One region of the Spinactinospora alkalitolerans genome, then DNA from elsewhere that is predicted to be linked to it. Evidence: predicted binding sites of a transcription regulator. Region 1 holds the regulator's gene; each other region holds the start of a gene.

Region 1 (7,048 bases):
TGTTCGCCGGCCCGCCCGAGGAGGACATCGACTGGGCCGACGTCTCGCCGGCCGCGTCGCTGAAGTTCCTGAACCGCGCGTTCCGGGTCATGGTGCAGGCCGGGGCGGCTTCGGCCCCCGGGACCGACCCGGCGGCGGGCGACCTCGCGCTGCGCAAGGTCACCCACCGGACCCTGCACAAGGTGACCGAGCTGGTCGAGGTCCAGCGCTTCAACGTCGCGGTCGCCCGCATCATGGAGCTGGTGACGGCCGCCCGCAAGGCCATCGACTCCGGCCCCGGCGCGGCCGACCCCGCGGTCCGCGAGGCCGCCGAGGTCATCGCGGTCGCGCTGTCGCTGTTCGCCCCCTACGTCGCGGAGGAGGGCTGGGAGCGCCTGGGCCACACCGGATCGGTGGCCGTCGGCAACTGGCGCACCCCCGACCCCGAACTGCTGGTCCAGGAGTCCGTGACCTGCGTCGTGCAGGTGGCCAGCAAGGTGCGGGACAAGCTGGAGGTCGCGCCCGACGTCTCCGAGGAGGAGCTGGAGCGCCTGGCGCTGGCCTCGGAGAAGGTCCAGGGCTTCATCGGCGACCGCCCGATCCGCAAGATCGTGGTGCGGGCGCCGAAGCTGGTCAACATCGTGGTGGGCTAGACGACCCTGTCGGGCCCGACCGGCCGCGCGGAGCGCAGGCGCCCAGCCGTCCTCCTCCGTGCGGTGCCTTCAGCACGGGAGCGGAGCGAGGATTCCATGGCCGAGACCGGCGCCGGGCGCAACCGGACCGTGCGCCCGCTGCTCGCGGCGGGCGGGGTCGCGGTGGTCACCGCGGTCTCGATCGCGGGCGGGATCGTCTGGGGCGCGAACGGGCCGGCCGCCGAGGCCGCGCCCGCCGACGCCTTCGCCGCGGCGCCCGGCTGCGACGCCGTCGGCTCCGGCGCCGTCGAATCCGTGGCGCCCTCGGCGGTCCTGGTCTCCGCCGAGCGGGGCCCGCTGGTCAACGCCGACGCCGGCGGCTGCGCGTGGTCGTCGGTGGACGTCGAAGACGCCGCTCCGCGCACCCTCCAGGTCGACTTCACGGCGCACTTCACCGACAAGGCCGGTGAGACGAGCGGTGAGCAGGCCGCGGCGGAGGAGATGCGGCGTCTGGCCCCCGTGGGGGAGCTGGACGGCGCGGCCCCCGTGGCGGCCCTGGGCGAGGACGCGCTGATGTGGCCGAGCACGGCCGTCCGGGGCGCGGCCGAGGTGGCCTTCCGCCGGGACAACCTCGTGGTGCGGATCTGGTACGGCGGTGACGAGGACGCCGACGGGGCGGCGCTGGACTACGAGGACGCCCGCGACCGCGCGGTCGCGGTCGCCGAGGAGCTGGCGGCGGCGCTGTAGCCGGTCGGCGCCGAGATCGTTGATGGGGTTTGGAAAGCCGCGGTCGCAGCTCCCCGTTCGCCCCTGGCGGCCCGGGAAGGCTGCCGTCAGCGCGCCGGCGGTACGGAAGGTCACGCCGCACGGTCCCGTGCCGGTCGCCCGCCACAGACGGCCGGGAACCTGCACGGCGGAGATCCCGCGGCCTTTCGCGTCGCCAGACGCTGCGCGCCGACAACAGCCCCATCAGGCTCGCAGAGGTCAGGCAGGGCCTGGAAGCAGTCCCGCCCTCTTCCATCAGCGATCGAGGGGCCGGTCGTACCCGTGCACCGGACGGCGCAGCGCCTCGCCGGTGGCGAGCGCGACGGATTTTCGGTTCCCGCCTCTTCGCCGTGGAACCCCTCTTCTTCCGACTGCGTCGTAACCATGTCGATTCCGGCGGGGTCGGATGCCGGAATCGGCCGCGTCCGTTCCATCGGAGCCGTCAGGACCCCGTGAGGACCGCGGATCCGGAACGCGCGGTGTCGATCAGGTAACCGCCGCCCGTTTTGTGCCGGGATGGGGGTGGCCGACCAGTAACGTGGATCTGCTGATCAGCCTGACCTTCGGTGCAGGAAAGGGGACTCGCCGATGGCCCAGCCACCCTACGGGGGGCCGCCGCCGGGACCGTCCGGCGGGCCGCCCGGCCCGCCGGGTCCGCCCGGTCCGCAGGGCCCGGCCCGGCCGACCGGCTTCGGGCCGTCCCCGGTCCCGGCCGACGCAGACCCCTACCTGGGAGAGGCACCCAAGAGCAGACGGGGGTGCGCGATCGCCGCACTCGTGAGCCTGGTCATCGCGGTCCTGCTGCTGGGCGGCGGGGGCGTCGGCACGTTCGTGTGGCTCAACGGCGACGGCGGCGACTTCGACGCGGCCCCCGACTGCTCCGCAGGGGAGGGGGAGGCGCTGGCGAGGCTCGTCACCGACTACGAGGCCGACCTCGACGAACGGATCGATACAAGGGAGCAGCAGTGGTGGGAGGGCAGGCAGTGCCACTGGACGACGACCGCCGCCACCTCTGGTCTGCCGGCCAGTGCGAGCCTGGTCTTCATCCGCAACGGCAACCGCCTGGGTGTCGGCGGCGAGGCCGAGGCCGAGGCCGACCTGGACAGGGAGGTCGGGAGCAGTCCCGCCACACCGCTGTCCGGCCTCGGGGACGAGGCCGTGGCCTGGTACGACGATCAGAACCTGCTCGGCTGTGTCGGGGTCCGGATGTCCAACCTGTTCATCTCGACCTGCTACGAGGCGGCCACGAACTACAGCGGCACGGAGCCGGTCACCGAGGAGGAGGCCAAGACGGGCGCGGAGGATTTCGCGCGCGAAGTGGTCGATACCATCGGCGCCGGCGCCTGACCACCGCCCCCGTGCGTGAACCGGTGGGTGCCCGGCACGGCACCGGCCACGCGGCCTCTCGTGGTCCGGCTCGGCGACACCGCCGCCCGCGGCCCGCAAACGTCATCCCATAGCAAAACGAGGAACAGCACATGGCTCAGCCACCTTATGGCGGCCCCCCGCAGGGGCCTTACGGTTCCCAGCCCCCCGGACCGGGAGGTCCTCAGGGGCCGCCACCGCCGCCCGGACCGGGCGGCCCCCAGGGGCCCTACGGCCCCAACCCCTACCTGTCGTCCCCCCAGCCGCGCAAGAGCAACGGCTGCGCCATCGCCGCCATCATCGGCGTCGTGATCGTGGTCGTCCTGGCCATCGCGATCGTCGGGGTCGTCTTCCTGGCCTCGGGCGACGACTCCGGGGGCACGGAGACGGGCGGGGGCGGCAGCGCCGGCGGCTCCGGCGACTCCGGGAACTCGCAGGACGCCGGCCCCTCCTACTACACGACGCTGCCCGACTGCTCGATCGGTGAGGGCGCGTCGCTGTCCACGCTGGTCCCCGACTACCAGCGGTCCACCGACGAGGCGATGGACACCGGCGGTCAGGACTGGTGGGACGGCCGGGAGTGCGCCTGGCAGACGGGTTCGGGCCACACCGGGATGCCGGCGTTCGGCTACCTGCAGATCATGCGCAATGACGACCGCTCGGGCGTCAGCGGGGCCGAGGAGACCGAGACCGACCTGGAGACGGCCAGCGAGGGCTACGCCACGACGCCGGTCGACGGCCTGGGCGACGAAGCTCAGGCCTGGTACGACACCGAGGGCAAGCTCGGCTGCGTGGGCGTGCGGATGTCCAACATGTACTTCACCTCGTGCTACGACCAGGCGACCGACTACGCCTTCGAGGAGTCCGTCCCCGAGCAGGAGGCGATCGACGGGGCCGAGGACCTGGCACGTGAGGCCGCCGACGCGATCGCGACCGGCGGTTACTAGGAGGACCGGGAAGGACTGACGGACCGCGGCCGCGGCGTCCTCGGACGCCGCGGCCGCCGCGCTTTCCCGGCCCGTGACGCCGGTGCCGCCGGGCGCGGGGAACCCCTCAGGCGGGCGGAGAAGCCCTCAGAGTGCTCGGTCCAGGAAGTCGGTGACCGCCGGTGCGGCGTCGGGCGAGAACGGCCGGTCCGCGTCCAGCACGGGTGCGCCGGGGGAGTCGTCGTGGATCCGGAAGACGTGGTCGGCGTCGGGAAGGTCCACCCGCGACCCGTCGTCCAGACCGGTCATGAGCCGGTCCACCTCCTCGTCGACGACCTGGGAGTCGGCCGTCCCCCACAGCACGAGCGTGCTGACCCGCGCCGGCAGCTCCTCGGCGAGGCGCACCGGGTCCATGGCATCGATCTCGCGCAGGAACGGTTCGGTGCTCGGACCGAAGAGCGGGGCCAGTTCGGGGGCGAGGTCCTCGGGCACCGGCTCGTCGGCACGGATCCGGCTGATGGCGTAGCGGGTGTCGGACAGCAGGGCCGTGGCGCGCTCGGCGTCGAGCGCCCCCGCGCTCTCGCCGGTGCGCACCTGCTCGGTGAGCTGCCGGTCGAGGATGTCCAGGTAGCGGTCGCCCACCGGTGCGGCCAGGATCAGCGCCTTGGGCGGGTGGTCCGCCACGACCCGCGGGGCGCGCAGCGCGAACAGGCTGCCCTCGCTGTGGCCGAGCACGAGCAGTCTGGAGGGGTCCACCTCGGGCTGGGCGAGCAGCTCCGCGTAGGCGGCGGCCATCTCGTCCTCGAACACCCCGTAGCCGACCGGGTCGTCCTCCTCGCGCGAGGCCGTTCCGGTCTCCCCGGAGCCGAGCTTGTCGTAGCGCAGCGAGGCGACTCCGGCATCGGCCAGGACCCGGGCGAAGTTGGCGTTGGTGTCGGCGTCCGGCCGCGCGTCGCTGTTGCCGTTCCGGTCGGTCGGTCCGCTCCCGGAGATGATCAGCGCGGCGGGGATCGAGCCCTCGGCGCCGTCGGGGACGGCGAAGGTGCCGTACAGGGTGTCGGGCCCGCTCTCGAAGCTCACCTCGCGCTCCGCCGCGGCGATATCGGAGGGCGCGGCTCCGGCCTCGTCGGGGTCGTCGGAGGGAGCGCAGGCGACGGAGAGCAGCAGGGCGCCGCCGGTCGCGAGGACGCCGAGCGCGCGCGTCGAAACGGGGTGGGGCGGAGAGGCCATGCCCCCTACCGTATGCCGCTTTCGTTCCACGGGGATCGGCGGCGCCGCGGTAACCATTGAGTCGCAGAACGGTGAAAGGGCCCGTGATCCGGGTGCGGATCACGGGCCCGTGCCAAATCGAGGCCGACTCGTTACACCTTGCGCATGACCGCGACCACCTTGCCCAGGATGGTGGCCTCGTCGCCGTTGATGGGCGCGTAGGCGCTGTTGCGGGGGAGCAGCCAGACGTGGTCGTCCTCGCGCTTGAACGCCTTGACCGTCGCCTCGTCGCCGAGCAGCGCGGCGACGATGTCGCCGTTGTTGGCGTCGGGCTGCTGCCGCACGACGACCAGGTCGCCGTCGGTGATGGCGGCGTCGATCATCGAGTCGCCGACGACGTTGAGCATGAAGAGCCGGCCCTCGCCGACGATCTGCCGGGGCAGCGTCAGCACATCCTCGACCGCCTCCTCGGCGAGGACCGGACCGCCCGCGGCGATCCGCCCGACGACCGGGACGTCGGCCGCGCGGGTGACGTCGGCGGCCCGGTGCTCGTCGCCGAGTCCGTCCCAGGAGCGCACCGGAGGCTGTCCGGGAATGCGAATTTCGACCGCCCGTGGGCGATTCTGGTCGCGGTGGAGGTAGCCCTTGCGTTGCAACACCTTCAGTTGGTGCGCGACACTGGAGGGGCTGGACAGTCCCACCGCATCGCCGATCTCTCGGATGGACGGTGGGTACCCGCGTTGCCGTACGTAACGGTGGATGACGTTCAGGACGCTCTGCTGGCGGGCCGTGAGTTTCGGGGCCGAGTCCGGCGGGGTCGCAGAGGCCTGGGCGTCTGTGGCCGTGGCGGCGGACCGGAGCACGCTGACGGATCTGTCGTCCGCGTGAGGTTCCCGTGTTCCGTGGTTCTCCTCCGGCACGTCCGGCCTCCTCGGCGGTCGGTGTTCTCGGTGTGGGCTGTCAGCGGTCGTCGTCCGTGGTCGTGTAACGACGGTGTATCGAAGCGGCGTCGCATGAGCGACGGCGCCGGTATACCGCAGTGAAACATGTCCAACATTAGTGCTTGGGCAAGGCAATATCAAACAAACGTTCGAGATGGTGCTGAAAAATCCGGCGGGATGCGGTAATAATCGAACGTTAGTTCTAATGGACTGGCGTTCGAAGGTGAGGACGATGCCTGAACCGGCTCTGCAGCTCCCCTCCGACTCCGAATCCGGCGGACCCGTCGCCGGACCCGCGCGGAAGCGGGCTCCGCGCGCTCGGCGGCGAAAGCCGCGGGGTGCGCTCACCCCGGCGGAGCGCCCCGCGTACCATCGCGACGTCTACGACTGGTCCCTGGAGATCCCCGAATGGCTAGGAGAACCCGTGAGCGCTGAGAGTGGTGGCGGCGTGGCCGTCATGGCCCCGGGAGCGCTCACGGAGCTTCCCGACCTCCATTCGTTCGAACCGATCCGGCACGGCGCCAGGCTGACCAGGCGCGGGCGGGTGGTGCTCATCTCCACCCTGGCCGCCGTCACCACCGCGGGCTTCGCCGTGCTGATCCTGGTCGCCGTGGCCCTGGGCGCCTCGCCCGCCGGAGCCTCCGCCGATTCGCTCATGCTGCCGCCCCCGGAGACGATCGTCGTCAGGGACGGCGACACGCTCTGGGGAATCGCCGAGCAGGTGCGGCCCGACGACGACCCCCGCCGGACCGTGCACGAGATCGTCGAGATCAACGACCTGACCAGCACCACGCTCGAACCCGGCCAGAAGCTCGAACTGCCCTCCTGACCGCCGTCGGCAGCACCGCCCGACGGGCGCCGGTGCCCGCCGGCCCTCCGGCCGGTGACGCCGGCGCAGTGGCGTCGGGCACGCCGATCGGCGCGGCTTCTCACACCGTCCGCGCGCGACACGCCCGGATCGGTTCCCGTTATCCCCGCGGTGACCTGAGAATTTGTCTCGGAACCCCTCCCACCGGTTTGCGCCCGCCCGGCAACGGTCATAAGTTGACCACAACATCTTGTGCTTACTTGGGGGCGAGCCGCCCACAAATTGTGCTTAAGTAGGTACCTGATCTCTTCGGGGCCTTCGCCTCGGAGGGGACGAGAGCGCCCGCAGGGCTGCCCGCCGCCGGTGAGCACGGGCCGCCCGCGCGTGCGCGGGGAGATGATCGATGTGGATCTGGGGGGAGGC
Region 2 (7,048 bases), 160 kb from region 1:
CATCGCCGTGCTGTTCCTGCTGGCGGTCGGGGCGACGCTGCTGCTCGGCGCGTTCGTCGGCGGCTCGACCGAGAACATGCGCCCGCTGTTCTCCGGCGGCGCGACCGGGCTCATCGCGGTGCTGGTGGCGACGCCGTTCCTGTTCGTCGGCTTCGACGTGATCCCCCAGTCGGCCGAGGAGATCAGGCTGCCCTACCGGCAGGTCGGCAAGCTGCTGATCCTCTCGGTCGTCTGCGCCAGCGCGTGGTACATCCTGATCATGCTGACGGTCGGCTCGGCCCTGTCGCGCGAGGGGCTGCTGGACGCCCAGCTCGCCTCCGCCGACGGCATGGCCGCGCTGTGGGACAGCCGGACCATGGGCACCGTCCTCATCCTCGGCGGCATCACGGGCATCCTCACGAGCTGGAACGCCTTCCTCATCGGGGCCAGCCGGCTGCTGTACGCGATGGCGGTGTCGGGCATGGTGCCGCGCTGGTTCGGCCGACTGCACCCGAAGTACAAGACGCCGGCCAACGCCCTGCTGTTCATCGGCGGGCTGTCGGTGCTCGCCCCGCTGTTCGGCGACCAGATGCTGACGTGGCTGGTCAACGCGGGAGGCATCAACATCGTCATCGCCTACATCATGGTGGCGACGTCGTTCCTGGCGCTGCGCCGCCGCGAGCCGGGGATGGCGCGCCCCTTCCGGGTCCCGGCCGGCACCGCCGTGGGCGTGCTCGCCCTGGTGCTGAGCCTGGGCCTGGCCGTGCTCTACCTGCCGGGCATGCCGGCCGCGCTGGCCTGGCCCTACGAGTGGCTCATCGTCGGCGGATGGTGGGTGCTGGGCGCGGTCTTCCTGTGGCGGCTGCCGCGCGTCGCCGCGGGCGCGGACGCCGAGGAGCGCCTCCTCACCGCGATCGCCCGCCGCGGGGGTTGACCCCCGCGCCGCTCACCTGTGCGTCCGGGAGAGCAGCCACTGCTCTCCCACCGAGTCGTAGCGGAGCTCGTAGACGTCGGCGCCGGGTTCGGGGCCGACCTGCACGCGCCAGAAGCGGCGCCGGGGCCGGCCGCTCCCGGCCTCGGGCGAGAAGTCCGAGCGCACGGTGACCCAGTGGTCCAGAATGCGCCGCACCACGTAGATCCGCCCCTCCCACATGAAGCGGACCGGTCTGCCGTCCTGCTCCCACACCGTGATCGGCGTGCCGTACATCCGCCCCACCAGCTCCCCTCATGAGACACGCGCCACCGAGGGCGCGCGGACCGGCTTTCGTCTGCGGGGAAGAGCAGACCTCTATTCGAACATCTGTTCCAACCCTATCGAAGATCGTCACCGCCCGGAAGCGTGTGAGCCGCCGCCGTGGCCGGATTCCGACCGGATTCCGACCGCGCGGCACCGGGTCCGGACGGCCGCCGGCGGTTCGCGGTGCGGCGCGTGCGCGTGGTTGACTCGTCTGCACACGAACGAGATTCCGATCGGCGCCGCGCCCCCGCCCCCTTACGCGGTCCGGGCCGCTGGGACCGCGTCCGGGGCTCGATACGCTATGAGGCGCGAATCACGCGATCCACAAAGGAATTCACCACTGTGACGTCAAACGGGCACGAGCGCGCCAAACCCCTCCGTACGGGTGATCCGCACGAACTGGGCGGGTACCGCATCGTCGGCCGTCTCGGCCGGGGCGGCATGGGCACGGTCTACCTCGCCAAGGACGAGGCCGACCGCTCGGTCGCGGTGAAACTCATCCATCCCGACCTCAGCGACGACGAGGCCTTCCGCCGCCGGTTCGCCCGTGAGGTGGAGTCAGCCCGCAGCGTGGCCCGCTTCTCCACCGCCGCGGTCATCGACGCCCGGCTCGAAGGCGACCCCCTCTTCATCGTCTCCGAGTACGTCGCAGGGCCCAACCTGGCCGAGGCCATCGCGGCCGACGGCACCATGTACGGCGGCACCCTGGACAGCCTGGCCATGGGCGTCGCGGCGGCGCTGACCGCGATCCACGGCGCCGGGGTCATCCACCGCGACCTCAAGCCGGCCAACGTGCTGCTGTCCTCCGTGGGCCCGAAGGTGATCGACTTCGGCATCGCGCGCGCCATGGACGACGACAGCGCCGTGACCCGCTCCAGCCAGCTCATGGGCACGCCGGCCTACCTCGCGCCCGAGCTCATCGAGGGCCGCGACATCACCGCGGCCTCCGACATCTTCTCCTGGGGCTGCCTGGTCGTCTTCGCCGGAACCGGCAAGGCCCCGTTCGACGCGCCGACCGTGCCGGCGGTGCTGCACCAGATCGTCTCCATGGCGCCCAACATGGAGGGCCTCGACCCCACGCTGCGGGAACTGGTCACGCAGGCGCTGGACAAGGATCCGGCCAACCGCCCCACCGCCCAGCAGCTGCTGAACCGGCTGATCGGCCAGGAGGATCCCAGCAGGGCGGTGATCGACCAGACGGTGGTGCGCTCCTGGACCCCGCCCTCCACCACGCGGCCGACCGGGATCGCCGCCGCCGGTGCCGCGGGAGCGGCCGCCGCCGCGGCGGCGGCCTCCGACGACCCCGCCGCGACCCCGCCGAACGGCGGAGAGGACGGCATCGCGACGGAGAACCTGTCGCAGCAGGCGACGGCCGCCATGCCGCCGGACGGTCCCGGGACCGCCGCCTCCCCCGCCACCCGGCCCTACGACCAGCCCTCGCCGCCGACCGGCGTCGCCTCCCACCCGCCGCAGCCCTCGGGCCCCCAGCAGCCCCCCTATGGTCCGCCTGGTCCGCCCTCCGGGCCGCAGCAGTCCGGCTTCGGCCCGCCGCCGGTGCAGCAGGGGCCCTACGGCCACGGGCAGCCCGGACAGCCCTCGTTCGGCTCCGGCCCCCAGCAGCCCCCGCTCGGACCGCCCTCCGGCCCGCAGAGTCCCTACGGCGGCCCTCCCGGCCCCGGGGCGCCGCCTCCCGGCGCCTCGGCGTCCGGCCCGGCCGGCGGGGGCCGGGGCAGGGTCAGGCTGAGGACGGTCGGCATCGCCGCGGGCGCCGTGGCCCTGGTCGCCGCGGCCGCGCTGGTCGCGGTGCAGGTATTCGGCGATCCGTCCTTCCCCGAGGGCACCCTGGTCTACGGCGAGGACTTCACCAGCGCCGAGACCGCCTGGGGGGACGAGTACGACAAGGAGTTCGAGGACGACTCCTCCTCCGGCCACGTCGACCAGCAGTTCGCGCTGCGGGCCACACAGGACGACCCCTCCTGGCAGAGCTACGCGCCCTTCACCGGGGGCACCCCCGAGCAGGCCTCCGTCAGCGTCGACATCACGGTCCAGAGCGGCCCGCCGTACGCGCAGGCGGGTCTGTTCTGCTCCGGCACCTCCGAGGAGGTGGACTACGAGAACGTCTACTCGCAGTACGAGGCGCTGGTGCGCCTCGACGGGTCGGGGGCCGTCATCCGCCGCAACGCCGGCCAGAACGGCTCGTCCACGATGAGCACCGTCGACTCCGTGCCCGGGTTCGTCGACACTGGGGAGAGCCGTTCGGCGGGGATCTCCGAAGGGGACCACGCCGCAGTGGACTACGCCGCGGGAGACGGCTCCACGGAGGGCTCCGAGCCGACCAACCGGCTGCAGATGACCTGCGAGCGGGATCAGGAGGCCGAAACGGTCACGATCCGGCTGTGGGCGGACGGCGAGTTCATCACCGAGGCCGTCGACGAGAACCCGCTGGAGCACGGCGCCACCGGACTGCTGATCCGGCGCGAGGGCGGGGGCAGCGGCGGCGACGCGGTCGTCTACTTCGACGACTACCAGCTCAGCGACATCGGGGAGCCCGGGACCCCTCAGCAGACCGGGGAATAGCCGGACGGCCGTCCGCCGCTGAAGCGGGCGTCATCGAACACGGGCACCGGCCCGGCGGTTACGGACAAGGAGCACCCGCATGCGCGCCATCGTCATCGAGGAGACCGGCGGACCCGAGGTCATGCAGATGGCCGAGGTCTCCGACCTCGAACCAGGCCCTGGGCAGGTGGTCGTCGACGTCGAGGCCCGGGGCGTCAACTTCATCGAGATCTACCAGCGCTCCGGCGCCTACGCCGTGCCGACCCCGTTCACCCCGGGTGTCGAGGGCGCCGGCACGGTGAGCGCCGTCGGCGAGGGCGTCACCGCCGTCTCCGCGGGGCAGCGGGCCGGCTGGGTGATGCTGCCCGGCTCCTACGCCGAGCGCGCGGTCGTCCCGGCCGACCGCGTCGTCCCGATCCCCGACGGCGTCACCTCCGAGCAGGCCGCGGCCGTGCTGCTGCAGGGGATGACGGCGCACTACCTGACCCACTCCACCCACCCGGTGCAGCCGGGCGACACCGTGCTGGTGCACGCGGCGGCCGGGGGCACCGGCCTGCTCATCACCCAGCTCGCGAAGCTGCGGGGCGCCAGGGTCATCGGCACCGTGTCCACCGAGGCCAAGGAGCGGATCGCCCGCGAGGCCGGCGCCGACGAGATCATCCGCTACACCGAGACCGACGTCGCCGAGGCGGTGCGGTCGCTGACCGGCGGCGCCGGGGTGGCCGCGGTCTACGACGGCGTGGGCGCCGACACCTTCGACGCGAGCCTGGCCAGCCTGCGCCCGCGCGGCGTGCTCGCGCTGTTCGGGCAGTCCAGCGGCGCGGTGCCGCCGGTCGACCCGCAGCGCCTCAACGCCGCCGGCTCGGTCTTTCTGACCCGGCCCAACCTCGCCCACCACGTCGCCGAGCGCGCAGAGCTGCTGGACCGCGCCTCCGACGTGCTCGGCCTGGTGGCGGCCGGGAGCCTGAAGGTGCACGTGGGCGGCCGCTACGACCTCGCCGACGCCGCCGGGGCCCACGCGGACCTGGCCGGGCGCACGACCACCGGCAAGCTGCTGATCGTCTGACCCCGGCTCCCGGCCCCCGGAAAGGAGCCCCGCGCTCCTCCCCGGGGGTGCGGGAGGAACGCGGGGCCGATCGGGTCAGGACTGCGTCCGCTGCCCCGGGAGCTGGGTCGGGCCCGCGGCCGCCGCCTCGGCCTCGGCCCTGGCGTCGGCCACCGCGGCCTCGGCGTTCTCAGCGGCCTCGTCGGCCGCCTGCGATGCGTTGCCGCTCAGCGGGTCGCCCGAGGTGAGCTGCGGCGTCCCCGCCTCCTCGTCCTCCTCCTCTTCCTCCGGTCGCTCGGGGCGCGGCTTGGCCGCGCCGCCGGTGCCCGCGAACCCCTGGGTGACGCTCTGGATGGCCTGGGTCAGCTCGCCGGGGATCACCCAGAAGGTGTTGTTCTCGCCGTTGGCCAGCTCCGGCAGCGTCTCCAGGTACTTGTAGGCGAGCAGCTTGGAGTCGGCGTTGTTGGCGTGCACCGCCTGGAACACCCGCTCGATGGCCTTGGCCTCGCCGTCGGCGCGCAGGATGGCGGCCTGCTGCTGGCCCTGGGCCTCCAGGATCGCCTGCTGCCGGGCGCCCTCGGCGGTGAGGATCCTGGACTGCCGCTCGCCCTCGGCCTGCAGGATGACCGCGCGCTTGTCCCGCTCGGCCCGCATCTGCTTCTCCATCGCCTCCTTGATCGTCGGCGGCGGGTCGATGGCCTTGATCTCCACCCGGTTCACCCGGATTCCCCACTTGCCGGTGGCGTCGTCCAGGACGCCGCGCAGCCGCGTGTTGATCTCCTCGCGTGAGGTCAGCGTGCGCTCCAGGTCCATCCCGCCGATCACGTTGCGCAGCGTGGTGACGGTGAGCTGGTCGATGGCCTGCAGGTAGTTGGCGACCTCGTAGGCGGCGGCGCGGGGCTCGGTGATCACGTAGTAGAGCACGGTGTCGATGTTGACCACGAGGTTGTCCTCGGTGATCACCGGCTGCGGACGTGAGGTGAACACCTGCTCGCGCAGGTCGAACTTGGTGTTCACCCGGTCCACGCCCGGGATGATGAAGTTCAGGCCGGGTTGGAGGGTGCGCAGGTAGCGCCCGAACCGCTCGATGTTGTAGGCGCGGGCCTGCGGCACGATCCGCACCGTGGACACGACCGCCACGATCGCGATGGCCGCGAGGACGATGAACAGGATCTCAAGTCCGAACATCTCTTGCCTGCCTTGTCAACGGGTGTGAGGTTGAGGTCATGCGTGCCGCCGAGGGCCTGGGAGGCTCACGGCAGCGCCTCCCTGGGGTAGACGACGGCCGTCGCGCCTTCGATCTCCATCACGTCCACGTGCACCCCGGCCGGGATCACCAGGGTCTCGTCGAGGGCGCGGGCCGACCATTCCTCCCCGGACAGTTTGATCCGCCCCTGGTCGCCGGTGACCTCTTCGATCACGAGGGCGGACTTGCCCACGAGGGCGGCGGTCCCTGAGCGCAGCGGAGGGGGCTGGCGCAGGTGGCGGCGCGCGATCGGCCGCACGAACCACAGCCCGGCGCCTGCGGTGACCACGAAGGCCAGGACCTGGGCGACGACTCCCAGTCCCAGCGCGCCGACGACGCCCGCGACCAGCGCGGCGATCGCCAGCAGCCCCAGTGACAGGGTCAGCGTGAAGATCTCCGCGACGCCCAATGCCACGGCCGCTACCAACCAGATAATCCACAACGGCATAATCACCGGCCTCCCGTCCAGTGTGGCGGGTATCTCTAAAGCTACCCCTGGACTCCGGGTGGACACACTTTTACCGGAGTCACAGCCGGGACACGGAAGAAACACGCCGCGCCCGCGGCGCGGGAGGGGCCGGGGCGGCCGCCGGGGCCGCTCCCCGGCGGCCGCCCCGCGCCGGTCACCGCCTCCGGTCGGCGAACTGGTGCACGATCTGATAGGTCGGGCGGTTCTGCCAGGCCACGCGGTACATGGCCACCCCGCCCAGCGGGGAGTGGATGATGGAGTCGGCGCAGAGCTGGTCGCCGGCCTCGCAGTCGGCGTCGCCCGGGTAGACCTCCTCGGCCGGCGTCGCCGCGGCCGCGGCGAGCGAGTCCAGCAGGACCCCGCGGCACCGCGCCAGGTCGCCGCCGCCGCAGTAGGTCCGCTCCAGCGGGCCGGCGACGTCCTCGCCGAGCACCGCGCGCAGGTCCTTGTCGACGTAGGACCACCAGCCGTACTGGAAGCTGGACCCCTTGTGCGCCTGCCCCTGGTCGACGCCGC
Region 3 (7,048 bases), 3.0 Mb from region 1:
AGCCGGAGCCGACCAGCCAGTCAGGCATCCCGGCGAGCACCGCGTTGGCCAGCCCGTAACGGGAGTCGAAGAGCCACCGGTGCACGATCGCCGCGCTGATGACCGGGGTCGCCCAGGCGAGCATGAGGGCGGTCCCGACGACGGCGGAGAACCACTTCGGCAGCTTGTTGAGCAGGATCCCCACGAGGGTGCCCAGCACCATCGTGATGGCGACCATGAGCAGGCAGACGACGATGGTGTTGCGGAAGATGGTCCAGAAGCGCTCGTCGGTCAGGATGGCGAGGTAGTGCGCGAAGCCGTTCCACTCGGCGGGTTCGCCGCGCAGCTGCCGGAGCCCGTAGGTGTGCAGCGACATCCAGGCCATCTGCAGGATCGGCCACACCAGGACGGCGATGAGCAGGGCCAGGGCCGGCAGGATCAGCAGGTAGGGGATGAGCGGGACGAGACCGCGCCGCCGTCGCCGATGGCGGGGCGCCTTCTTCGCCGGAGCCCCTGGCGGCTCGACCCGCGGCTCCGGGACGTCAAGCGTTCGTGTCATGGGATGCTCTTCACTCACAGGTTGCGGCGGGCGGCCGCACCGGCGGCCGCCCGCTTCACGGTCTGCCTACTCGACGGGGCGGTTCAGCGCCTCGGTGAGCTCCCCGTTGAGTTCGGGGAGCACGGCGTCGGCGTCCTCGCCCTCGGCGAGCCGCCGGGCGGCGTTCTGCACCGTGGCCAGCTCCCACTGGACGTGCCCCCAGTTCGGGGTCGAGGGGAACAGGCGCAGGTCGCCCGTTGCCTGCGTGGCCGCGCCGGCCAGCACCGGGTCCTCCTGGTAGACGTCGCTCTCCAGCAGGTCCTGGTAGGCGGGGAACATCGAGGAGACCTCGCTGTAGGCGGTGGCGTTGTCCTTGCTGTTGAGCACCTTGATGTATTCGAAGGCGAACTCGGGGTTCTGGGTGGTGGCCCACACGGCCAGGTCGGAGCCGCCGCCGAAGGCCGGGGCCATGCCGTCCTTGCCCGGGATGGGGGCCGTGGCCCACTGGTCCTGGTTCTCGTCGTTGATCGCGGCGATCTGCGGCTCGGCCCACGGGCCGTCGATGAACATGCCGAGCTCGCCGTTGGCGAAGTCGGCGTGGGCGCAGTCGACCTCGGTCAGTCCGATGCAGGCCTCGGGCGAGATGCCGTCCGTGGTCAGGCCCGCGTAGAACTCCAGCGCCTCCTGGGTCTCCGGTGAGTCGAGCCGGCCGTCCCACTCCTCGCCCTCCTGGGCGGCGAACTCCCCTCCGGCGCCCCAGACGAAGCTGGCGATGCCGTTGACGAAGTCGGTCGGGGCGGCGAAGCCGACCGCGTCCTTCTCCTCCTCGATGGCCTCGGCGACCTCGACGAGTTCGTCCCAGTTCTCCGGGGGCTCGTGGCCGAGCTCCTCCAGCCAGTCGGTCCTGTACCACAGGGCGCGCACGCCGCTGTACCACGGAACGCTGTACTGGGCGCCGTCGAAGGTGCCGTTGGCGTAGGCGCCCTCGAGGAAGTCGTCCTTGTTCTCCCACGCGTCGGCGTACTCGGCGACGTCGTAGAGCGCTCCGGCGTTGGCCCAGGTCTGCACCTGGTCGTTGCCGATCTCGACCACATCGGGCCCGTCGCTGACCATGGCGGTCTGGAAGCGCTGCGAGAACTCGCCCCAGGGGATCCAGCTGACGTTGACCTCGGTGTCGGGGTACTCCTCCTGGAACTCGGCGGTGACCGAGTCCATGAACTCGTTCTGCGGCTCGCTGGCGTCACCCATGCGCCAGACCTCGATCGACTCCGGAGCGCCGTCGGTTCCACCGTCGGCTCCGCCGCCTCCGCCGCCACACGCGGCTGCCATGAGCAGCATCGACGATGCTGCCGCGACCTTCGCGAATTTCATCTGGTATCTCCCTTCACGAGTCGCCACGCGCGCGGCGTGCGTCGAAGATGACGCCCCCGAAGCATCTCGGTCGGCTACGAACGCTGTGCGGGCTTCGTCGTCGGTGCGGGGTGTGTGCTGGGATGGCACTGTGCTGTTGGTTCGCCCTGACCGGCGGGTGCCGGTGCGCATCAGGGAGACCTCCGCGGTCTTTCCTCCTGCGGGTTGGCCGCTAAACTAACAGGAAAGTTTCCTAATAAATAGAGAAGGAGGTGTCACGGTTATGTCTCGACGCCCGGGAACTCCTCGGTTGCTCCGACAACTCAACGATCGAGCGGCCCTGGAGTTGCTGCTGTCGTCGGGGCCACTGACGCGTACCCAACTCGGAGAGGCAACGGGGCTGTCCAAGGTGACGGCCTCCCAACTGCTCTCCCGCTTGGAAGAGCGAGAACTGGTGCACGTGGTGGGCACCCAGGCGGGTGGCCGCGGCCCCAACGCCGCGCTGTACGCGGTGGTCCCCTCCAGCGCCTACGTGGCCGCCCTGGACGTCGGGCCGAACCAGGTCACCGCCGCGATCGCCGACATCACGGGCACGATCGTCACGGAGGTCTCGATCGACCCCACGGACTCCGATGATCCGGTCGCGGTCGTGCACACCGCGGTCATGAAGCTCGTGGAGAGCGCGGGAGTGCCGCTGCGGCGGCTGACGGCCTGCGTCATCGGCACTCCGGGCGTGGTGGACCCCCGGACCGGCGACGTGCGCTTCTCCTTCGACCTGCACTCCTGGCACGAGGGCGTCCTGGAGTCGCTGCGCACCGACCTGAAGCGCTCCGTGACGATCGAGAACGACGTCAACCTCGCGGCCCTCGCCGAGCGTACGGAGGGCGTGGCCAGGGACGCCACCGACTTCGTGCTGATGTGGGTCGGCGGTGGCGGAGGCGGCGTCGGCATGGCGATCATGCTCGGCGACCGGATCCACCGGGGCCGCTCCGGCGGCGCGGGGGAGATCGGCTACCTGCCGGTCCCCGGCGCCCCGCTGCCCGACGACGTGGGGCTGCCAGGGGGGTACCAGTCACTGCGCAGCGCCTACGGCAAGCCGTCGCTGGCCCACGGCTTCCAGTCGCTCGTCGGCGCCCGGGAGATCCTGGCGCTCGGGGCCGGGCACGGACTGGACGGCGAGAACGTGGCCGGCGTGCTCACCGCGGCCCGAGAGGCCGGCCCGAAGGGCGACGCGTTCCTCCAGGAGCTCGCGGAGCGCATCGCGCGCGGCGTCGCCTCGGTCTGCGTCGTGCTGGACCCGGGCCTGGTGGTGCTCGGAGGCGAGGCCCCCCGGGCCGGGGGAGTCGACCTCGCCCGGCGCGTGGCCCGCGCCGCCGGCCGGATCGGTCCCAACGAGCCCGAGGTCAGCATCAGTGAGATCGAGGGCAACCCGGTCCTGCGCGGCGCGGTCCTCGCCGCCCTGAAGAAGGCGAGGGAGGAGGTGTTCGCCTCCACCGTGGAGTAGCGCGGGCGAACGCGGTCGGCGGCGCTACCCGCCGGCCAGACCGCGGCGCATCACGATCCTCGGCGCCACCGCGATGCCCGCGTCGATCTCCGCCTCCCACTGCGCGCGCAGCCGCGGCCCCCAGGCCGGCTCGGGGAGCTCGGCGAAGCCGCGCCGGGCGTACCAGGGGGCGTTGAAGGCCACGTCCCTGAATGTGGTCAGCGTGATCGCCCGATACCCGCGCTCCCGGGCATCGGCGCAGGCCGCCTCCAGCAGGGCCGCGCCGATGCCGCGCCTGCCGTGGTCGGGGTGCACCGCCAACTGCTCCAGATGTGCGGCACCGTCCAGCTCCGTCAGCGCGGCCAGACCCGCGACGGGGTCGCCGGCGACCAGGACCCGGTCGGCGTGGGCGAGCATCGGGCGCGGGTCGTCGAGCGGCAGCTCCAGGCCCGCGGAGGCGAACAGGGTGTCGGCCGCAGTGCTCACCTCCACCAGGCGCGGCAGGTCGGCGGGCACCATCGGCCGGACCGGGACGCGGGACTCGGACACGTGCGCGACCTCCGGAGAAGAAGACGGCGGCGTTCACGGCGATGATCGCCGCTCCGGACCGCGCTGTCGAACGGTTTTCCCCACCGGACCACCCGGACGGGACGGAGCCGCTGAGATCGTTGATGGGGGTTGGGAGCCGTGGTCGCAGTCCTCCATTCACCCCTGGTGACATGGAAGGCCGCCGTCAGCGCGCCGGCGCCGACGGTGCGAAGGGGCGCGCCGCGCCGTCGGCGCCGGCCGCCCGCCGCAGAAGGGCCGGGCACCTGCGCAGCGGGATCCCGCGCCCTTGCGCGTTGCCGGACGCTTCACGCCTGACAACAGCCCCACCAGGTCACCAGTGATCCGGCAGGGCCTGGAGACAGCCCCGCCCTCCCATCGACGGTCTGAGGTGACACCGGTCGCGGCGGCGCCGATACTGGAGGCGATGAGACTTTCGCATTTCTGGCAGCGGATGCACGAGCAGTTCGGCGAGACCTACGCCGAGAGCCTCGCGCAGGACTACGTGATCGAGGACCTCGGGTCGCGCACCGTGCGGCAGGCACTGGCCGACGGCGTGAGCGCCAAGGAGGTGTGGAGGGCCGTCTGCAATACATTCGGCCTTCCCGCGGCGGTGCGTTGAGGCGGGTCTGTCGGGTCGGCGTTGCAGTGGACCCGTTCGGCCTTCCCGCGGCGGTGCGTTGAGGCGGGTCTGTCGGGTCGGCGTTGCAGTGGACCCGTTCGGCCTCCCCGCGGCGGTGCGTTGAGGCGGGTCTGTGGGGTCGGCGTTGCAGTGGACCCGTTCGGCCTCCCCGCGGCGGTGCGTTGAGGCGGGTCTGTCGGGTCGGCGTTGCAGTGGACCCGTTCGGCCTTCCCGCGGCGGTGCGTTGAGGCGGGTCTGTGGGGTCGGCGTTGCAGTGGACCCGTTCGGCCTTCCCGCGGCGGTGCGTTGGGGCGGGTCTGTGGGGTCGGCGTTGCAGTGGACCCGTTCGGCCTCCCGGTGGCGGTGTGTTGGGGCGGGTCTGTCGGGTCGGCGTCGCGACATCGTGTGGTCGATACCGTGGAATCGAACAGAAGTTCGGGTAAGCTGGGTGGTGCACCCGGGTCGGCAGTGATGCGGTTCACGGAGAAGAACGCGAGACGCCCACCGTGGCGGAGGATTCGCCGGACCCGGTCGGGAGGACCGCCCAGCGGTTGTCCACAACGTGAGGCGAGCCGTCGCGAATTGTCACCACGGCCGCGTAGCGTCGCCCTCGACATGAAAAAGAAAGCACCGACCCAACAGGGGTTTCCCGTGGCAGCTGCTGACCGAGAGAAGGCTCTCGAAACCGCGCTCGCGCAGATCGAGCGCCAATTCGGCAAGGGGTCCGTCATGCGCCTCGGCGATGACGACCGCCCACCCATCGAGTCGATTCCCACCGGCGCCATCGCGCTGGACGTCGCACTGGGCATCGGCGGCATCCCGCGCGGCCGGGTCGTGGAGATCTACGGTCCGGAGTCCTCGGGCAAGACCACGGTCGCACTGCACGCCGTGGCCAGCGCCCAGCGGCTGGGCGGCATCGCGGCCTTCGTCGACGCCGAGCACGCGCTCGACCCCGAGTACGCCAAGAAGATCGGCGTCGACACCGACGACCTCCTGCTGTCCCAGCCCGACACCGGTGAGCAGGCGCTGGAGATCACCGACATGCTGATCCGCTCCGGCGCGGTCTCCGTCATCGTCATCGACTCCGTCGCGGCCCTGGTGCCCCGGGCCGAGATCGAGGGCGAGATGGGCGACAGCCACGTCGGTCTGCAGGCCCGTCTGATGTCGCAGGCGCTGCGCAAGATCACCAGCGCGCTGCACCAGACCGGGACGACGGCGATCTTCATCAACCAGCTCCGCGAGAAGGTCGGCGTCATGTTCGGCTCCCCCGAGACCACCACCGGTGGGCGGGCGCTGAAGTTCTACTCGTCGGTCCGGCTGGACGTCCGCCGCATCGAGACGCTGAAGGACGGCACCGACGCGGTCGGCAACCGCACCCGGGTGAAGGTCGTCAAGAACAAGGTCGCGCCGCCGTTCAAGCAGGCGGAGTTCGACATCCTCTACGGCGTGGGCATCAGCCGCGAGGGCGGCCTGATCGACCTCGGCGTGGAGCAGGGGGTCGTGCGCAAGTCCGGGGCCTGGTACACCTACGAGGGCACCCAGCTCGGCCAGGGCAAGGAGAACGCGCGCAACTTCCTGCGCGAGAACGCCGACATGGCCAACGAGATCGAGAAGAAGATCAAGGACAAGCTGGGCGTTCCCACCGGCGGCGACGACAGCGCCTCCGGCGTGGCACCGGAGGCCGAGCCCGCGGCCGCGGCCGCCAAGGACGTGCCTCCGGCGGCCCCGATCAAGCGCACCGCCAAGAGCAAGGCGGTTCCGGCCGCGGATGGCTGATCCGCGGCTCAGCGAGGACGACGGTCGAGACGCTCCTCCGGCCGGTAGTGCCGCGCGGTCGGAGGACGATCCCGAGGCCAGGGCGCGCGGCGTCTGCCTGCGGCTGCTCACCTCGGCCCCGCGCACCCGCGCCCAGCTCGCGCAGGCGCTGCGGCGTCGGGACATCCCCGAGGACGTCGCCGAATCCGTGCTGGGCAGGTTCAGCGATGCGGGGATCATCGACGACGCCGCGTTCGCCGAGGCCTGGGTCGACTCCAGGCACGCCGGTCGCGGGCTCGGCCGGCGCGCACTGGCGGCCGAACTCCGGCACCGCGGCGTCGCGGAGGAGACGGTGCGTGACGCCGTGGACGAACTCAGCCCCGAGCAGGAGGAGACCGCGGCGCGCCGTCTCGTCCGCCGCAAGCTCGCCGCCACCCGGGGCAAGGACACCGATGTGCGCGTCCGTCGGCTCATGGGCATGCTCGCCCGCAAGGGCTACTCCGCGGGCCTGGCCTACCGCCTGGTCCGGGAGGAGCTGGAGGCCGAAGGGGCCCAGGTCGAGCTTCCCGAGCCCGACCCCGACTGACCGGTCCGCGGCGGGGACACCCGGGGCGATTTTGTGACCCAGTGGTGATCCATCGCGGTCGAATGCCGCTGCGTGCCTGGTAATGGCGTATTTGCGTGGTATGCGCCGAGGGGGAACCGGCCCCTCCCGAGGCGGATCCGGTTGCCCGCGCAGGCCACCGCCCTCTAACCTCACGGCAGTGAGGAGTTA
Region 4 (7,048 bases), 230 kb from region 1:
GTGTCCTCGTCGTGCTCGACGACGATGAGCGTGTTGCCGATGTCGCGCAGCCGCTCCAGCGTCTCCAGCAGGCGGAAGTTGTCGCGCTGGTGCAGTCCGATCGACGGCTCGTCGAGCACGTAGAGCACGCCGACCAGCCCCGAGCCGATCTGGGTGGCCAGCCGGATGCGCTGGGCCTCGCCGCCGGACAGCGATCCGGCCGGGCGTTCGAGGTTGAGGTAGTCGAGGCCGACGTCGAGCAGGAAGCCCAGCCGCGCGTTGATCTCCTTGAGCACCTGGGCCGCGATGACCTGGTCGCGCTCCGACAGCTCCAGCCCGCCGAGGAACTCCGCGCACTCGCTGAGCGGCAGGGCGCTGACCTCGGCGATGGAGCGCCCGCCCACGGTGACGGCCAGCACGACCGGCTTGAGCCGGGCGCCCTCGCAGACCGGGCAGGGCACGACCCGCATGAACCCTTCGAGGCGCTCGCGGCTGAGGTCGCTCTCGCTCTCGGAGTGCCGGCGCCGCACCCACGGGATGACGCCCTCGAAGTCGGTGTAGTAGGAGCGGGTGCGGCCGTAGCGGTTGCGGTAGCGCACGTGCACCTGGGTGTCGTGGCCCTGCAGCAGCGCCCGCTGCGCCTTCTTGGGCAGCTTCTCCCACGGGGTGTCGAGGTCGAAGCCGAGCGCGTCGCCGACCGCCTGCATCAGGCGGCCGAAGTACTCGCTGGCGTGTCCGCCCGACCACGGCGCGATCGCCCCTTCGGCGAGCGTCTTGGCGGGGTCGGGGACGAGGAGTTCGGGGTCGACCTCCATGCGGGTGCCCAGGCCGCTGCATTCGGGGCAGGCGCCGTAGGGGGAGTTGAAGGAGAAGGAGCGCGGCTCCATCTCCTCGAACGACAGGTCGTCATAGGGGCAGAACAGGTGCTCGGAGTAGACCCGCTCGCGCTCGGAGTCGTCCTCGGGGAGGTCGACGAAGTCCAGCAGGATCGTGCCGCCGGCCAGCTGCAGGGCGGTCTCCACCGAGTCGGTCAGCCGCTTCTTGGCCGACTCCTTCACCGTGAGCCGGTCGACCACCACGGCGATGTCGTGCTTCTCGTACTTCTTGAGGGCGGGCACCTCGTCCAGCCGCACGGCCGCGCCGTCGACCCTGGCCCGGGTGAAGCCCTTGGTCTGCAGGTCCTTGAAGAGCTCGACGTACTCGCCCTTGCGTCCGCGCACGACCGGGGCGAGCACCTGGAACCGGGTGCCCTCCTTCAGCTCCAGCACCCGGTCGACGATCTGCTGCGGGGTCTGGCGGGCGATCAGCCGGCCGCACTCGGGGCAGTGCGGCCGTCCGATGCGGGCCCACAGCAGCCGCAGGTAGTCGTAGACCTCGGTGATGGTGCCGACGGTGGAGCGCGGGTTGCGGCTGGTGGACTTCTGGTCGATGGAGACGGCCGGGGACAGTCCCTCGATGAAGTCGACGTCGGGCTTGTCCATCTGGCCGAGGAACTGCCGGGCGTAGGCCGAGAGGGACTCGACGTAGCGGCGCTGGCCCTCGGCGAAGATGGTGTCGAAGGCCAGCGACGACTTTCCCGACCCGGAGAGTCCGGTGAACACGATCATCGCGTCGCGCGGGAGGTCCAGCGAGACGTTCTTGAGGTTGTGTTCCCGGGCGCCCCGGATCACCAGCTGTTCGGCCATGCTCCCATCAACCCCTTCGGCATCGGCACCACGCGGTGAGGGCGTGCCGGACCCCGGCTCCTGGCTGCCGCGCAAGGTGTGGCCTGCACCGACGGCCATGGGGACGGATACCGCGCTTGGGCCGTCGTGCGGCGCTCGGCCTCTAACAGTAACGACTCGAAGCGCCGGAAACTTCCGCCTCCGGCGCGCGAAGCGCCCGCCGGGAACCCGGCGGACGCTTCACTATAACCGAACAGCCGTTCGAGGAGAGGGTCGTCCGGGAATCCGGACGGCCCGCTCTTCAGAAGGGGGCGCCGGGGCCGGTCTTCTCCCCCGTCGGCTCCTTCTTCCCGCCGCCCTTGGACCTCAGCAGGCTCGCGACGATGGTGACGGTCATCACACCCAGGATCACGGTCAGGGACAGGCCGATACCGATCTCGGGCACGTGCACGCCGTTCTCGTGCAGCGCGTGCAGGATCATCTTGACGCCGATGAACACCATGATGGCGGCCAGGCCCCAGCTGATGAAGGCCAGCCGGTCCATCAGCCCGGCCAGCAGGAAGTACAGCTGCCGCAGGCCCAGCAGGGCGAAGGCGTTGGCGGTGAAGACGATGTAGGGGTCCTGGGTGAGGCCGAAGATCGCCGGGATCGAGTCGACCGCGAACACCAGGTCGGTGACGCCGATGGCGACGATGACCATGAGCATCGGGGTGACGTGGCGGCGGCCGTTCTGCTTCACCGTCAGGTGCGCGCCGTGGTAGTCGTCGGTGACCGGCCAGACCTTGCGGACCATCCGCACCGCGAAGCTGTCGGTGTAGTCCTGATCCTCCTCGTCCTTCTTGAGGTGGTCGCGGACGATCTTGATCGCCGTGTAGATGAGGAACGCGCCGAACAGGTAGAAGACCTCGCTCCAGGCGTTGATCGCCTGGGCGCCGATGACGATGAAGAAGCCGCGCATGACGAGCGCGATCACGATGCCGACCAGCAGGACCTCGTGCTGGTACTTCTTGGGCACCGCGAAGCTGCCCATGATCAGGTAGAAGACGAAGAGGTTGTCGACGCTGAGGCTCTTCTCGGTGACGAAGCCCGCGAAGTACTCGCCCGCGATGGTCGCGCCGGCGAAGTACCAGACGCCGAAGCCGAAGACGATCGCGATACCGATGTAGAAGGCCGCCCACCACGCGGCCTGCTTCATGCCGAATTCCTTCGGCCCGGACTTCTTGCTCCAGGGGTGGTCGACGATCGCCAGGTCCAGGGCCAGGATCACGACCATCGCGCCGATCGTGACAAGCCAGACCCACATGGGGACATCCATACGGATTCTCCTCCGGTTGCGGTGCCCGCCTGTGAAGTACGGGCATGGGTGCTACCGGAGGTCTCTCCCGCCCATGGCACGGCCACGGGCCGACGGCACCGGGTTCGCCTCGTTGCGATCCGTGATGACGACACCGCCGCGGAAGGGATACTCCCCTCACTCACTGATTGTTCTGACCGATCAACGTGGAATCATGCGGATGGGTTCCCGCCGATTGAAAGGCCGGGTCTCATCATGCCATCCCGGCCGTGCGCGGGACACCGCCCGGAAGGCCTCTTCTTGTGCACCCCGGGTGTGGGTCTTGTCACCGCGGGGACGGCCCGGCCGCGCGGGCCTTCAGGAGACCGCGCCGTTGCGGGCGGCGAGCCTGCGGTACAGGCTCAGCACCTGCTCGACGGTGTCGTCCTCGGTCGGCAGCGTCTCGGCCATGAGCGCGGCCTGCGTGCGCAGCCGTCCGGCCGTGGCGGGCTCGTCCAGGACCCGGCCGACCGCATCGGCGAGCGCGGACGCGTCCCCCGCGGGCACCAGCAGGCCGGCGTCGCGCACCACATCGGGCACCCCGCCCACCCTGGTCGCCACGATGGGCAGCCTGGCCCGCAGCGCCTCCTGGAGCACCAGCGGCTGGCCCTCCCACACGCTGGGCAGCACGAACGCGTCGGCTGCGGCGAGCAGGTCGGGGACGTCGGTGCGGCGGCCGAGCAGCCGCACCGGCAGGCCGCCCTCGGCGATGCGGGCGGCGAGGTCGGCTTCGAGCGGCCCGTCCCCCGCGATGGCCACGAAGGGCGCCGGATCGCGGCGCGCCCAGAGCGCGGCGGCCTCCAGCAGCGTCGGCAGCCCTTTCTGCTCGGCGAGCCTGGCCACCACCAGCAGCAGCGGACGGTCCTGCGCCACGCCCAGCTCGGAGCGGACCTCGGCGGCGGCGCGGTCCGGCGGCGGCATCGCCGGAGCCGGCACCAGGGCGCGCTCCACGGCCTTGGCGCCCCGCAGACGCATCCGCTCGACCAGGTCGCCCGAGACGCCGAGCACGAGGTCGGCGCGGCGCGCGACGACGCGTTCCAGCACGGGGAAGGCCAGGCCCAGCGGGCCCGAGACCGCGGGCGGGGCGTTGTGCAGCGTGACGATGAGCGGGGAGGCCTGGGCCAGCGCGCACAGCGCGCCGGCGCGGATGCCGTGGGCGTGCACGACGTCGACGCCGGCGAGCATGCGGCGCAGCTTCCCGATCGCCGCGAGGTCGGAGGCCGGCCTCGGCCTGGCGCCGACGTCGACGGGCGCGAAGCGGGCGCCGGCCGCGGTGAAGCCGAAGCGGTCCTCGGTCGCGGGCGGGCCGATCACGGCGACCCGGTGGCCGCGCGCGTCCAGGCCGGCGCTCAGTGAGCGGACGTGGTTGCCCACACCCCCGCCGCTGGTCGCGATGGCCATCGCGATCCGCAGCTCACTCATGCGTTCCCTCTCCACCTTCGTCCCTGTCCGGGGCCCGCGTCCCCGGGGTGTTCATCCGGCGGGTGAGCGCGGCCCGCACCGCCCGGCCGTCGATCACGGCGGCGACGGCGCCGAAGACCGCGAGGGTGACCGCTCCGCCGAGCAGGCCGACCCCGACATTCGACCATAGGCCGGTGACCTCGAAGAGGTGGACGACCGACGCTCCGCAGGCGTAGCCCAGACCGGCGCCGAGCAGCACGGCCAGCGCGGCGCGGCCCAGGCCCGCGAACGCGTCGCGGCCGTGGGCGCGCAGCGCCGCGGCGAGGAGCAGCAGGGCCGCCAGGCTCAGGCCCAGCGACGTGCCGGCCCCCAGCGCGGCGACCGCCCAGTCGCGCGGGGCGAGCGCCACCAGGACGGCGTTGGCCGCCATGGCCACCAGCCATCCCGCGATCTGGGCCAGTGCGGCCGGACGGCCGTGGTGCGAGGCGTAGAGCGCCTTGCCGAGCAGTGCGATCAGGCCGAAACCCGCGATGCCGGGGGCGTAGGTGAGCAGCGCCCGCTCCAGCGGCGCCGGGTCGCTGCGGGCGAACACCTGCGCCACCGGCCCGGCCGCCGCGGCCAGAGCCGTGGCCAGGGCCGCCGTGACCAGCAGGGTGGCGCGTGAACTCATGGCCAGGACGGCGTTGTAGCCGGGGCCGTCGCGCTTGCTGTGGCGCACCGACAGCGTGGTGAAGGCGCTGGTGGCGATCGGGATCGCGACGACGCCGTAGGGCAGGGTGAACAGGCTCCACGCGTAGCTGTACTGCACCGCGGCGCCTTCTCCCCCGCCCCGGTTGGCCAGCGTCAGAGCCAGCAGCATGCTGAGCTGCATGGCGACCAGTGGCAGCAGTGCGGCGACGGCCAGGCCGCGTACCCGGCGCGCCACACCGGGCGGGAAGGCCAGTGTGGGGCGCAGTCCCAGGCGCAGCCGCGCCACCGGGACGAACGCCGTGGCGAACATGGCGACCACGCCCGCGGTGGTGCCCACCGACAGCGTCAGCTCGGCGTCGAGGGGCAGGTCGGCGATGCGGTCGCGGTAGGCCCCGCCCAGCGGGACGAAGGCGATGTAGGCGGCGATGACCACGAGGCTGGAGACCAGCGGGGCCAGCGCGGGGGCGAGGAACCTGCGGTGCGCCTGCAGGATGCCGTACAGCACGGCGGCGAGCCCGTAGAACATGATCTGCGGGGTGAAGACCAGCAGGAAGCGCACGGACAGGGTGAGCAGCGCCTCGGGCTCGCAGCCGCCGCCACCGCCCAGCATCAGCGCCATCGCCGGCACCGACAGCGCGGCGAGCAGCAGGGTCAGCGGCACCGAGGCGAGCACCACCCAGGTCACCAGGGCCGAGGCCGTTCGCCGGACGTGCTCGCGGTCGCCCCGCTCGGCGGCCGCCGCCAGCACCGGGACGACCATGCCGGCCAGGGCGCCGCCGATGACGATCTCGAACAGGATGTTGGGGAGCTGGTTGGCGGTGACGTAGGCGGTGCCCAGGCAGTTGTCCCCGACCGTCTGGGAGAACACGACGGTGCGCCCGAACCCGGCGACGCGGGCGAAGGTGGTGACGACCGCGATCAGCACGGCCGCACCGGCGACGCCCGAGCTCAAGAGCCGGATTCGATGCCAGGTCACGGGAATGGCGCTCCAGTCGTGGGGGCGGACGAGCCCGGCGCGCATCGGGCCGTCCGTCTTGGGGCTACCGGCTTGGGGCTACCGGGCTAGAACCCCACTCTTACCGAGGTCTGCGGAAGTTGCGTCGGGTGGTCGGTGGCCAGGCGGCCAAGGCTCGCTGTGCGGCCTTGCTGGTCGGCCGGATAGCGGGCGGTCCTCAAGAAGAGCGGCGCCAAGGGCGGTGGCGGGCCCGGGCGGACGCAGATTTCGCACGTTTCCGCCGCACAGCAGGCGGTTCGGGCCGAGCACGGCCTCCGCGGACCTCTGCGTGGCGCACGGCTTCACGATCGCCGAAGCCGTTCCGGTTCGATCACTCCGACCACGTCGACCGATTCCGGTTCGAGCGGTTCGGCCAGCAGGTCGGCGGGGAGCGCCGGGCGCCGGGGCGCCGGCACGGAAGCGGGGCGCCGACCCAGCTCGTCGAGCCGGCGCAGCGGTGGCGTGGCACTGATGACCTTGGTGAAGCTGACGGCCTCGCTGGCCGCGGTCAGGGCGGCCACCCCGGCGAGCAGGCCGAGGCGCGCGCCGCGCGGCAGCCGCGCCGCCGCGGCGACGCCGAGCACGGCACCCAGCGCGTTGGCGCCGGCATCACCCAGCATGGCGCGTTCGCCCAGGTCCTCGGGCAGCAGTGCGGCGGCGGCGCCCAGTGCGGGACCCGCGACGGCACCGGCGACGGGATCGGCCAGTGCGGGGGCCCCGGCGAGCAGGCCGACCTTGACCGCGCGCCCGGGGCGCAGGTCGAACAGGTTCGCCAGATTGGCGCTCCCGGCGATCAGCGCGCCGTTGACCAGCACGTCGGCGGGGCGCCGGTCAACGGCCGCTGCCGCTGCCAGGCCGACGGCGCCGATGCCGAGGAGCTTCACCGCGCCGGTGGTGACCTCGCCGCGGGCCAGCGCCCCCAGATGCCCTTTGAAGCCGCGGGAGTCGCCGGAGCCCGAGAGGTCGTCGTAGCCGCCGAACGCCGCG

What was found. Region 1 encodes LexA, which represses DNA repair genes until DNA is damaged. Its sites were predicted from a motif close to TCGAACANNTGTTCGA; they were not measured.
Region 2: a site for LexA is predicted at 1,272-1,287, ahead of HDA32_RS06850 (DUF6504 family protein). Genes of this name have one in related genera too.
Region 3: a site for LexA is predicted at 4,942-4,957, ahead of recA (recombinase RecA). Genes of this name have one in related genera too.
Region 4: a site for LexA is predicted at 1,893-1,908, ahead of uvrA (excinuclease ABC subunit UvrA). Genes of this name have one in related genera too.

Annotation. Positions count from the first base shown of each region.
Region 1 covers NZ_JACCCC010000001.1:1,692,411-1,699,458, forward strand. The annotation lists gene leuS (leucine--tRNA ligase) at 1-632, shown strand, start outside; gene HDA32_RS07550 (hypothetical protein) at 729-1,358, shown strand; gene HDA32_RS07555 (hypothetical protein) at 1,965-2,723, shown strand; gene HDA32_RS07560 (hypothetical protein) at 2,855-3,688, shown strand; gene HDA32_RS07565 (alpha/beta hydrolase family protein) at 3,815-4,897, opposite strand; gene lexA (transcriptional repressor LexA) at 5,029-5,739, opposite strand; gene HDA32_RS31715 (LysM peptidoglycan-binding domain-containing protein) at 6,242-6,646, shown strand.
Region 2 covers NZ_JACCCC010000001.1:1,529,017-1,536,064, reverse strand. The annotation lists gene HDA32_RS06855 (APC family permease) at 1-913, shown strand, start outside; gene HDA32_RS06850 (DUF6504 family protein) at 926-1,186, opposite strand; gene HDA32_RS06845 (serine/threonine-protein kinase) at 1,559-3,793, shown strand; gene HDA32_RS06840 (quinone oxidoreductase family protein) at 3,873-4,838, shown strand; gene HDA32_RS06835 (SPFH domain-containing protein) at 4,914-6,005, opposite strand; gene HDA32_RS06830 (NfeD family protein) at 6,071-6,511, opposite strand; gene HDA32_RS06825 (penicillin acylase family protein) at 6,687-7,048, opposite strand, start outside.
Region 3 covers NZ_JACCCC010000001.1:4,729,776-4,736,823, reverse strand. The annotation lists gene HDA32_RS21005 (carbohydrate ABC transporter permease) at 1-538, opposite strand, end outside; gene HDA32_RS21000 (extracellular solute-binding protein) at 605-1,888, opposite strand; gene HDA32_RS20995 (ROK family transcriptional regulator) at 2,151-3,371, shown strand; gene HDA32_RS20990 (GNAT family N-acetyltransferase) at 3,396-3,869, opposite strand; gene HDA32_RS20985 (DUF3046 domain-containing protein) at 4,324-4,518, shown strand; gene recA (recombinase RecA) at 5,170-6,294, shown strand; gene recX (recombination regulator RecX) at 6,287-6,859, shown strand.
Region 4 covers NZ_JACCCC010000001.1:1,918,264-1,925,311, reverse strand. The annotation lists gene uvrA (excinuclease ABC subunit UvrA) at 1-1,664, opposite strand, end outside; gene HDA32_RS08560 (TerC family protein) at 1,945-2,958, opposite strand; gene HDA32_RS08555 (glycosyltransferase family 4 protein) at 3,295-4,398, opposite strand; gene murJ (murein biosynthesis integral membrane protein MurJ) at 4,391-6,043, opposite strand; gene HDA32_RS08545 (hypothetical protein) at 6,364-7,048, opposite strand, start outside.